DNA from 2 places in the Duganella hordei genome. Region 2 is predicted to be linked to the other one. Evidence: riboswitches for the same ligand, from Rfam matches in the RefSeq annotation. Region 2 holds a riboswitch; the other holds the start of a gene.
The links. Region 2 has a riboswitch for glycine ahead of gcvT (glycine cleavage system aminomethyltransferase GcvT). Riboswitches for the same ligand answer to the same signal wherever they lie in the genome.

Region 1 (5,804 bases), on a different contig from region 2:
AGATGTATCCACGCGCTTCAAGAATATTGGTTCCTAGCTGGATGGACGAATAACTGACAAAGCCCAATCGTGGTTCCGCTACGGCGAATTCATTAATAAATGCGAAGGTCAGCATCACGCCCTGAGGTGCTCCGTCAAGCCGCAGGCGCAGTTGAATTGCCGAGGGCAGAGCCTTTCTGCCGCAGTTTTGCCATGTACCTTGCTTCATCGTAGGGCACGCGGTTCTGCCAGCAACGGAAAAGTATGCGTACCCATTTGAAGGCTAAAGCTCGTACAGTCGCTTGGTAGGAACTTCCCTTGGCACGCTGTTGTCGATAGTAGCTGCCTGCCCAGTCCGACTTGTTGATGGTCTGGCCTGCCCACTCAACAAATGTCTGGCGAACAAAGGTCGGGCACTGCCATCGCCAGTGCACCCAGCTTTTCTTCCCACTTCGCTCAGTCACTGGTGCCACACCTGAGTATTGCTGCAACTCCTTCGCGGAAGCGAATCGTTCGCGTTGCTCGCCAAACGCCACCAGGAGTCGCGGCGCCAGTGTGGGACCTGCTCCTGGCAAGGCCGCGAATAATTCAAAATCCGGCAGGGTTGGGGCCAGACGGGCAATGGCATCGTCGAAGCGTTCGATGGCCTTTAACGCGACTTTGATTTGTTCAATCAACACCAGTGTTTCCAGCAGATGCGGAGCAATGATCGCCACGTCCCGCGTCAATGGTCTCGCGGCGTTAATCGCCGCCATCCTCGCGTCAATTACCGATGCACGTCTGGCGTTATGCTGCTTGAAGAACCTATCGAGAGTTGCTGGGCGCGCGCCCTGAGCTTTTTCCAAGGTCGGCCAACGTGTGATGAAATCACAGAACAAAATGGTGTCATGGTGGTCAAACCATTCCAGAACTTGAGGATAATACTGCTTAAGTGTATTGGTGAGGCGATTGGTAAACCGGGTCTTGTCACCAATGAGTTCGCGGCGCCGTTCGACGAAACTCAGCAGTGCCCGCATTGCCGGACTCTGCGGCTCGATAGGCTTAAAGCGCTCTGGATGACGTAACAATAAATCTAGCGCTAGTTCGGCATCCGTGGGGTCGTCTTTTGCGCGGCTCGGCTTAAACGCCTGACGGTACTTGGCCAGTGTTGCCGGATTAATCGGAAACAATACGAGAAAATCGTACTTTTGCAGCGCGTAGACCAACGGCCCTTTCGTCAGTTCTAGACCGATGGCGATCTTGCCGCCGTAGCGCCGATGCAAGTTGCTAACCCACTCGTCAATGTTCGCAGCCTGGCTTGAAAAGACTCCAAACTCTCGTTGGGTGCTGCCGGCTTCCTGCAAGCAGAAATCATGCTTTGCATCGGCCCAGTCAATGCCTATGTAGACGGTGAAACACGCCTCGTCGAAATGGTTCATCAGACACCTCCGAAGTGCTAGGATGATCAATGGGATCATGCATGCTTGTGCTCTTCGAAGGCAATATAGCGAGCCGGTCGGACGGCAAACCCTGAGTATTCGTTTTCGAACACAAGCGCACCTGCGGAGCCGAAGCTAAAGCGGCGAACATCGGATGTTTGGGGCGGAATATTCGTGGTCCGCAGGTGCATGTCCCGCCTTCCAATCACAACACCATTGATCTTTCTAGTGTTGAGAAAAACGAGACGGACTAACTATAAAGGGGCGGAAGCCGCCTGTCGCCTTTCGTAATCTTTGAGGTCAGATCCCGAGCGGACGGCCTCGCAAAAAATAATCGTTTGACGCCCCCTGCTTTTGTTGTAAGCTACCCCTTTGCAAAATGGCCACGAGCCAACGCAGTATCGGGAGAGCCTGTCCAGGAACCCACCCGCACAGCGCCGAAGGAGCAACCGCCCCGGAAACTCTCAGGCAAAAGGACCGATACCGCATTCAAACTCTGAAGAGCAGCCGGACAGACGTCACCCGGCGCACCGAAGGAGCAAGCAGCGTCGCTACCCACGGTCGTTGTGAATCTCTCAGGTCCAGAACAGAGGGGGTGTCCCTGCGCATGTCGCGCATCGACCATTCCCCTTGACGTGCTGGAGCTTTACCCTCATGAAAACCATAGCTATCATCGGCGGCGGCATCACCGGCGTCACCACCGCTTACGCACTCGCCAAGCGCGGCTTCAAGGTCACGCTGCTGGAACGCCATCGCTACGCGGCGATGGAAACCTCGTTCGCCAACGGCGGCCAGCTGTCCGCCTCCAACGCCGAGGTCTGGAACCACAGCGGCACCATCGTCAAAGGCTTGAAGTGGATGCTGAAGAACGACGCGCCGCTGCTGGTCAATCCCAAGCCCAGCTGGCACAAGCTGTCGTGGTTTGCCGAATTCATCGCCGCCATCCCGCACTACCGCGACAACACCATCGCCACCGCCAAACTGGCCGTGGCCGCGCGCCAGCATCTGTTCAGCTGGGCCGACGAGGAAGGCATAGACTTCGACCTCAAGCGCGAAGGCATCCTGCACATCTACCGCAACCGCGAAGGCTTCGAGCGCGCGGCTGAAGTATCGAAGCTGCTGGCACTGGGCGGCCTGCCGCGCCGCGCCGTCACCCCCGAGGAGATGCGCGCCATCGAGCCGACGCTGGCCGGCCAGTACTACGGCGGCCACTACACCGAAAGCGACAGCTCCGGCGACATCCACAAGTTCACCACCGGCCTGGCCCAGGCCGCGCAGCGCCTCGGCGTCGAGCTGCGCTTCGGCCAGCGCGTGACCGCCATGCATGCCGACGCCACCGGCGCCACTGTCACCGTCGAGCAGGAAGGCGGCGACGACACCAGCCGCTACGACGCGGTGGTGGTCTGCGCCGGCACCGCCAGCCGCGCAATGGCGTCCATGCTGGGCGATCACGTCAACGTCTATCCGGTCAAGGGCTATTCGATCACCGTGCACCTGGACGATGCCGCCAGCCAGGCGGCCGCGCCCAACGTCAGCCTGCTCGACGACGCCACCAAGCTGGTCTGCAGCCGCCTGGGCGAAGACCGCTTCCGCGTGGCCGGTTCGGCCGAATTCAACGGTTTCAACCGCGACATCCGCGCCGACCGCATCGCGCCATTGCTGAACTGGGTGCAGCAATGCTTCCCCGGCGTCAGCACCCGCAACGTGACGCCGTGGGCCGGCCTGCGCCCGATGACGCCGGACCTGATGCCGCGCGTGGGCCGCGGCAAGGCGCCGACAGTGTTCTACAACACAGGCCACGGCCACCTGGGCTGGACCTTGTCGGCCGCCACGGCGGACATTATTGCCGAAACGGTACTGTCCGCCCTGGGCGCTGCCTGCTCCAACGTGGGCCAGCGCACCGCGCAAGCCTTGAAAATGGCGTAAACTGCCATCATCTTGAGCCTGTCCCTACAAGGAGATCTGACATGACGGCAAAATCTATCGCACGTATGACCCTGCTGGCGAGCGCCCTGGCGCTGGCGACGCCGGTGTTTGCGGCCGAGCCTACGATCCACGAGGTCTATGTAGCGGCCGAAGCGGGCAAATACACCGAAGCGCAGGCATTGATGGACCAGGTCCTCAAAGCGCATCCAAACAGCGCCACGGCGCACTTTGTCGAAGCGGAGTTGTTGGCCAAGCAAGGCCAGTTCGCCGCCGCGCAAGGTGAGCTGGCGACGGCTGAACGCCTGGCACCCGGCCTGCCGAAAGTGAATCCAAGCGCGGTGGCCAAGTTGCGCGCACTGCTGGCGGACGGCCAGAAGCCCAAGGCCAATTACAGCCAGCAACAGCCGCGCAACAGCAATGCCGGCTACAGCAGCGGCGGCTATAACAACAGCCCAAGCAGCGGCATGCCATGGGGCACCATCCTGATCCTTGGCGGCGGCCTGCTGGGCTTTATCTGGCTGGCGACGCGCTTCATGTCGCGCCGTAACGCGCAAGCCAACGGTCCTGCCGGCTTTGATCCAAGCGGCCAGGCGCCTGGCTACGCACCCGGCGGCTACCCACCGCAGGGCGGCTATCCGCAGCAGGGTTATGGCCCCGGCTATGGCCAGCCGCAAGGCAGCGGCATGGGTTCGCGCATCATGGGCGGCCTGGCGACCGGCGCCGCGGTTGGCGCGGGTATCGTGGCAGGCGAAGCGATTGCGCGCCAGTTCACCGGCGACCACGGCTCGTCGGGCAACCACGACCAGCCGCGTAACGACATTGTCTACGACGATCCGTCGCGTGATGAACTGCTGCGCCGCGACGACATGGGCGGCAACGACTTCGGCACCAGCGGCGGCTGGGACGATGGCGGCGGCAGCAGTGGCGGCGACAGCGGCGGTGGTGGCGGCGACTGGGATTAATTCACTGAGATTAGGCAGTCCTCACGGGGCGCGGCGCTCGCCCGCCCCGGCAGCCATCATCGCAACATCCCAATACGGCGGATCGCCGAAATACTCCCGTAAATAACGTACGAACAGCTGTGCCTTGGCCTGGTTGGAGCGGCCCGGCAGGTGCACGGCGTGCACCGCCGATTCGCTCGGATCGCGCCGCTGGCGTTCGCCGCCTGGCGCCAGCCGGATCATCGGAAACACCGGCACCAGCTGGCCGGCCACGATCGCGTCGCTGACCAGCCAGTTCGCCAGATGCACGATGCCGCCGCCGGCGATGGCCGCGTGCAGCAGCGAATCCGTATCGTCGCAACGCAAATTGCCCTTGACCGCCAGCGGCTGCCCCTGGTTGACGCCCTCGAACCGCCACCAGCCGCTCGGCATGGTGCGCCCCATGACACTGAGACACTGGTGCTTCAGCAGATCGACCGGAGACTGCGGCCAGCCGTGCCGCTCCAGATAGGCCGGACTGGCGCTGACCACGCGGTGCTGCGTCACCAGCCGCGTCGCCACCAGGCTGCTGTCCGGCAGCACGCCCACCCTGACCGCCACGTCGACACGCTGCGCGCCGAGATCGACGATATCGTCGCTGACGTGAAGCTCCACTTCCATCTTCGGATAGCGCTGCAGAAACTGCGCCACCGCTCCCGCCACATGCAGCCGCCCGAAGGCGGCGGGCGCGGTCACCGTCAGCAGGCCGCGCGGCTCGCTGTCCATCTCCTGCACGGCGGCCTTGCCGTCGGCCAGTTCTGCAAGGATGTTGCGGGCGCGCGGCAGGAAGCGGTTGCCGGCATCGGTCAGTATCACCTGGCGGGAGCCGCGCAACAGCAGGCGCGATCCCAGTTCGGCCTCCAGCGCGTCGAGCTTGCGCGAAACCGAGGACACCGCCATTCCCAGCTCAATGGCGGCGCGCGACAGGCTGCCGCTATCCACCACGGCAACCAGGCAACGCAGGGTATCGATCATGACTTTCCTTTTGCAGATATTGCAAAGACATTTTGCATTAATCCATATTGTGCCATTTTTTGCAAAGCTGCATACTTCATTCCATCAAAACTTCTTAAGGAAAAGAATCATGAAACTGAGCACAATCGCAGCCGCCCTCGCCTTCGTCGCCACAGCCCCAGCCATGGCCGCCGCGCCGATGGCCGGCACCAATGCCCCGGGCTTTTTCCGCATCATGCTGGGCGACTTTGAAGTGACCGCCATCAGCGACGGCACCGTCGACCTGCCGATGAACCAGCTGTTGCAGCAGCCGGCCGCCAAGACCGATCTGGCGCTGAAGAACGCCTACATCGGCAGCCCGACCGAGACCTCCGTCACCGCCTACCTGGTCAACACCGGCGGCAAGCTGGTGCTGATCGACACCGGCGCCGGCGGCCTGTTCGGCCCGACGCTGGGCAAGCTGCTGGCCAACCTGAAAGCTTCAGGCTATCAGCCCGAGCAGGTCGATGAAGTACTGCTGACCCACCTGCATCCGGACCATGTCGGC
Region 2 (5,804 bases):
AGTACAGCACAGGGAAGTGCGGCGACAGGCGGCGCGCCATGTAGTTGGCGTTCAGGATCGCCGTCTCGGTGGCCGCGGTCAGGCCTTCGGCGCCCATCATCGCGATGTACATCCACGAAATCGGCAGGATGCTGGCCGAACCGTACGGCGCCGCGCTGACCGAGCCGATGCCGGCGTTGTCGCGGATATAGCCGTTCGAGCGCTGGTTGGGCAGGAACTTGGCCAGGTGCGCGCCGACGCCGATCGGGCCGACGCCAGGGCCGCCGCCGCCGTGCGGAATGCAGAAGGTCTTGTGCAGGTTCAGGTGCGACACGTCGCCGCCGAACGAGCCCGGCGCCGCGACGCCGACCAGCGCGTTCATGTTGGCGCCGTCGATGTAGACCTGGCCGCCGTGGCCGTGGACGATCTCGCACAGTTCCTGGATGCCTTCCTCGAACACGCCGTGGGTCGAAGGGTAGGTCACCATCACGCAGGCCAGGTTCTTCGAGTGCAGCTCGGCCTTGGCCTTCAGGTCGGCCAGGTCGACGTTGCCGCTGGCGTCGCAGGCGGTCACCACCACCTGCATGCCGACCATGTTGGCCGATGCCGGGTTGGTGCCGTGCGCCGACGACGGAATCAGGCAGATGTTGCGGTGGCCTTCGCCGCGCGAAGCGTGGTAGGCCTGGATCACCAGCAGGCCGGCGTACTCGCCCTGCGAACCGGCGTTGGGCTGCAGCGACACGGCCGCGTAGCCGGTCAGCGCGCACAGCATTTCTTCCAGCTGGGCGATCATCTCGCGGTAGCCGACGGTTTGCGCGTCCGGCGCGAACGGGTGGATGTTGGAGAACTCGGGCCAGGTGACCGGGATCATCTCGGACGTCGCGTTCAGCTTCATCGTGCACGAACCGAGCGGGATCATGGTGCGGTCCAGCGCCAGGTCCTTGTCGGCCAGGCTGCGCAGGTAGCGCAGCATTTCGGTTTCGGAGTGGTAGCGGTTGAACACCGGGTGCGTCAGGTAGTCGCTGGTGCGCGCCAGCGATTCCGGGAACGAGCGCGAAACAGCCGCTTCGACGGTGTCGAAGTCCGGGCCGTGGGCCGGACCGCCAACCGGATGCGCGAACACGGTCCACAGCAGCGCGATGTCTTCGCGGGTGGTGGTCTCGTCGAGCGACACGCCGACGTGCGAGGCGTCGATCACGCGCAGGTTGACGCCGTGCGAATGGGCCGACGCGTGCAGCTGCTCGGCGTTCTTGACGGCGACGGTCAGCGTGTCGAAGTAGCTGTCGTTGACGACGGTGTAGCCCAGCGTCTTCAGGTTGGACGCCAGCACGCCGGTGTAGCGGTGCACGCGCTTGGCGATCTGCTGCAGGCCTTTCGGGCCGTGGTAGACGGCGTACATCGACGCCATCACCGCCAGCAGCACCTGCGCGGTGCAGATGTTGGAGGTGGCTTTTTCGCGGCGGATGTGCTGTTCGCGGGTTTGCAGCGCCAGGCGGTAGGCCTTGTTACCCTGGGCGTCGATGGTGACGCCGACCAGGCGGCCGGACATGCTGCGCTTGAATTCGTCGCGCGTGGCCAGGTAGCCGGCGTGCGGGCCGCCAAAGCCCAGCGGCACGCCGAAGCGCTGGCTGTTGCCGACGACGACGTCGGCGCCCCATTCGCCCGGCGGCGTCAGCATGGTCAGCGCCAGCAGGTCGGCGGCGACCACCACCATCGTGCCCTTGGCCTTGATCGTGGCCACGTCGGCCGCGTAGTCGCGCACCGCGCCGTTGACGCCAGGGTACTGCAGCAGCACGCCGAAGGCTTCGCCGATGCCGGCCAGCTCGGCCGGATGGAAGCCGCGCACCTCGATGCCCAGCGGCTTGGCGCGGGTCTCGACCACTTCGCGGGTCTGCGGCAGCACGTCGTCGGCGACGTAGAACACGGCAGATTTCGATTTGCCCACGCGCTGCAGCAAGGTCATGGCCTCGGCGGCGGCGGTGCCTTCGTCCAGCATCGAGGCGTTGGCGATGCCCATGCCGGTCAGGTCGGTGACGGTTTGCTGGAAGTTCAGGATCGCTTCCAGGCGGCCCTGCGAAATCTCCGGCTGATAAGGCGTGTAGGCGGTGTACCAGGCCGGGTTCTCGAAGATGTTGCGCAGGATGACGCCCGGCGTCAGCGTGTTGTAGTAGCCCTGGCCGATCAGCGACTTGAGCACCTTGTTCTTCGAGGCGATCTTTTTCAGCTTGGTCAGCGCTTCCTGTTCCGGCATCGGCTGCGAGTACGCGCCCAGCGGCAGCGCGCCCTGGTTGCGGATGTTGGCGGGAACCAGGGCGTCGATCAGGGCGGCGCGCGAGGCGTAGCCGAGTACCGACAGCATGGCTTCCTGTTCGGCGGCGTCAGGGCCGATGTGGCGGGCGATGAAGGCGTCGCGGGCTTCGAGTTGGGTCAGGCTGGTGCGGGTCATGATATGGGGGCGGGGAGCTGAGTAAGTGAGCGGGGCGGCAAATCAGCCGCTGCCGTCATTCCCGCGCAAGCGGGAATGACGGTGCGGCGTGGCGGCGAAATTACGCTTCGGTGGTCTTGCCGTAGGCGGCGGCGTCCATCAGGCTGTTGATCGCTGCGGCGTCGGCCGGCTTGATCTTGAACAGCCAGGCGCTGTAGGCGTCGGTGTTGATCGATTCCGGCGCGCTGGCCACGTCTTCGTTGACGGCCACGACTTCGCCGGCGATCGGCGCGTAGATGTCGCTGGCCGCCTTGACCGATTCCACCACGGCCGCGTCGTCGCCGGCGCCGTAGGTGGTGCCCACTTTCGGCAGTTCGACGAAGACGATGTCGCCCAGCGCGTCCTGCGCGAACTCGGTGATGCCGACGGTGACGGTGCCGTCAGACTCAGCGCGTACCCATTCGTGGGATTCGGTGTACTTCAGGTCTGCAGGAATATTCATGTAAGGCTCCAGAGGGTAGGTGTCAGGGGTACTAATTTATACAGCAAGGATTTTACCGTTACGCACGAACGGCAGCTTGACGACGGACGCGGCCAGCTTCTTGTCGCGGATCTCGACGTGCACGGTGTCGCCGACGGCCACGCCGTTGGGCACGCGCGCCAGCGCGATGGCCTGCTGCATGGTCGGGCTGAAGGTGCCGCTGGTGATCTCGCCGACGGCGTCGGTGCCGGCCACGACGACCTTCTGGTGCGCGCGCAGCACGCCGCCTTTTTCACGCAGGATCAGGCCGACGAACTGGGCGTTCTGGCCCATCGCCTGCAGCGCGGCCTTGCCGATGAAGTCGCGCTCGGCGACCAGGTCGATGGTCCAGGCCAGGCCGGCGTCCAGCGGGTTGACGGTTTCGTCCATGTCCTGGCCGTACAGATTCATGCCCGCTTCCAGGCGCAAGGTGTCGCGCGCGCCCAGGCCGGCCGGCTTGACGCCCGCCGCGGCCAGCGCGTTCCACAGCTTCTCGGCCTGGTCGGCGGCGACGCCGATCTCGAAGCCGTCTTCGCCGGTGTAGCCGGTGCGGGCGATCATCGCCTCGCCGAACACAGGGCTCTGGGCGAAGGCCACGTTGAACGGCTTCATGTCGGCCGTGCCTTCCTTCGATTCCGGGATCACCTGCCACACCTTGGCGCGGGCGTTCGGGCCCTGCACGGCGATCAGGGCCATGGCGTTGGCGCCGTCTCTGCGCTGGGTGATGGTCAGGCCGCTGTTGGTGGCGGTGTTTTGCTGCTGCATCCAGGCCACGTCTTTTTCGGCGGTGCCGGCGTTGACCACCAGGCGGAACCAGCTCTCGTTGATGAAGTAGACGATCAGGTCGTCGATGACGAAGCCCTGCGGGTTGAGCATGCACGAGTACAGCGCCTTGCCCGACACCTGCAGCTTGTCGACGTTGTTGGCCAGCAGGCCGCGCAGGAAGGCGCGCGCGTTGTCGCCCTTGATGTCGACCACGCACATGTGGGCCACGTCGAACATGCCGACGTCGGTGCGCACGGCGTTGTGTTCCTCGATCTGCGAACCGTAGTTGACCGGCATGTCCCAGCCGCCGAAATCGACCATGCGGGCGCCGGCGGCGCGGTGGGCGTTGTTGAGTGGGGTAGCTTTGAGCGTCATGATTCCTCGGTCCAATTCGAATAGGGGTTAACAGAACATACAAGGAACGGCTAAAAAGCTGATTCCACAATGATCGCAGACCCCTCTGTCCTTGGTACCTGAGAGATTACGGAGAAATGGATCTCCGCGCGCCCCTTCGGTGGGCCGCCGGCATATGCCGCGGCCGCTCTCCAGAGTTGAGCCAAACTGGCCCCTTGATCGGTCCTTTTGCCTGAGAGTTTTTGGGTAGTGCCCCTTCGGCGGCTGCTCCGGCGAATTCGCCCGGCAACCCTCTCCCGATCAAGACTCGGGAATATATGTCAGAAGGGCGATATTGTCAATCTTGACGGCAACGGTGGCGGCAATGGCGGCAACAATACCCGCGCACGAATGAATGCAACAATAAGGCCGGCAAAACAACTATTTGCTAGAATAAACCACACCTATTCGAGAGCCCAGCCATGAGCCAAGATTCAACTACTTACGAGGGCCACGCGTGGTTCACCCTGTCCGGCGACGTCAACAGCGACATGGTGCGTCGCGTGTTCGACGCGGTCGCCGACATGACGGAGGACCGCATCACCACCGCCCATATCCTGATCCAGTCCAACGGCGGCTACGTCAGCGACGGCATCTGCCTGTACAACTACCTGAGCAAGCTGCCGATCCGCATCTGCACCTACAACGCCGGCGCGGTGGCCTCGATCGCGGTGATCCTGTTCCTGTCCGGCTCGGAGCGCTACGCCAGCGACACGGCGCGCTTCATGGTGCACAAATCGCACGCCAGCGCGCCGCACGGCGCCCGGCCGGACGCGCTGCGCATCATCGTCGAGGGCTTGCAGGCGGACGACGCCCGCACCGAGCAAATCCTGCGCGAGCACGTGCAGCTGACCGCCGAGCACTGGCGCATCCACGAATATTCCGATTTGCACCTGACGGCGTCCGAAGGCCTGGTGGTGGGGATGATCAATGAGGTGAAGGATTTCGCGCCGCCGCGCGGACAACGGGTGGCAAACATCTGATGCGGCGCCGGGGCTGGCGCCGCAGTGACCGCCGCTGGCCTCGCCGGCTTATTCAGCGGTCTTGATTACCGGAGCCGCCGGACTGTTTCTTGCCGTCGTTTTTGTGGCTTTGACGGCCGGCCTCCACGTGCTGCTCATGGGTGCCGCCCTGCGTGCCGCCGCTGCTGCCGCGCGATCCGCTGGACGAACCCTGGCCGCCGGACTGCTTGCTGCTGCCCTGGTTGGAGCCTTGTTTACTACCGCCACCTTTTTGATTCGAGTTCATTTTGATTCCTTTGCGAAAGTGAAAGAACGTACTCGCCGGATTCGCGCCGACACTTGAAATTCCGCCGCGTTTCAGGTGTGGCAATGATGCGTTTTCGTGTAGGGGATCGCTATCGGAATTCCTCTTGGTGGCGTGTAGGAGCATGCCTTGCTGCCCGCTTAAAATTCCTCCCACTCGGCCTGCTGCGCGGCGCCGCTATTTCCTTTTGCGCGCTTGCCGCCGGCCGCCGCCGGTGCGCCGGTGCGCACCTGCTTGCGGCGCTCGGCCGGCTTCGGCAACGCCCGCAACGGCTGCCGGACTTCCGCCGAGTCCGCCAGATCCACGGCCGGTTCGGCAAATTCGCCATCCGCAGCGCTGCCGCGCGCCGTCCGCCGCCCGCCTGGCGGCGCATGCCGCCCGGCGGGCGCGGCCTGCGCCGCGTCGCCATCAGGCACGGCAAACACCTCGATAGCCTTGCCCAGCTTGTCCGTCTCG

Region 1: another riboswitch for glycine. It lies ahead of ABWW33_RS27330 (D-amino acid dehydrogenase); the one in region 2 lies ahead of gcvT (glycine cleavage system aminomethyltransferase GcvT).

What each region holds. Positions count from the first base shown of each region.
Region 1 is NZ_BPWI01000017.1:1,396-7,199, forward strand. It holds gene ABWW33_RS27320 (hypothetical protein) at 1-37, shown strand, start outside; gene ABWW33_RS27325 (IS110 family RNA-guided transposase) at 135-1,397, opposite strand; glycine riboswitch at 1,790-1,887, shown strand; glycine riboswitch at 1,895-1,997, shown strand; gene ABWW33_RS27330 (D-amino acid dehydrogenase) at 2,052-3,323, shown strand; gene ABWW33_RS27335 (tetratricopeptide repeat protein) at 3,365-4,285, shown strand; gene ABWW33_RS27340 (LysR family transcriptional regulator) at 4,307-5,278, opposite strand; gene ABWW33_RS27345 (MBL fold metallo-hydrolase) at 5,388-5,804, shown strand, end outside.
Region 2 is NZ_BPWI01000016.1:49,717-55,520, forward strand. It holds gene gcvP (aminomethyl-transferring glycine dehydrogenase) at 1-2,425, opposite strand, end outside; gene gcvH (glycine cleavage system protein GcvH) at 2,526-2,906, opposite strand; gene gcvT (glycine cleavage system aminomethyltransferase GcvT) at 2,943-4,064, opposite strand; glycine riboswitch at 4,140-4,248, opposite strand; glycine riboswitch at 4,254-4,352, opposite strand; gene ABWW33_RS26855 (ATP-dependent Clp protease proteolytic subunit) at 4,505-5,065, shown strand; gene ABWW33_RS26860 (hypothetical protein) at 5,118-5,330, opposite strand; gene ABWW33_RS26865 (methyl-accepting chemotaxis protein) at 5,489-5,804, opposite strand, start outside.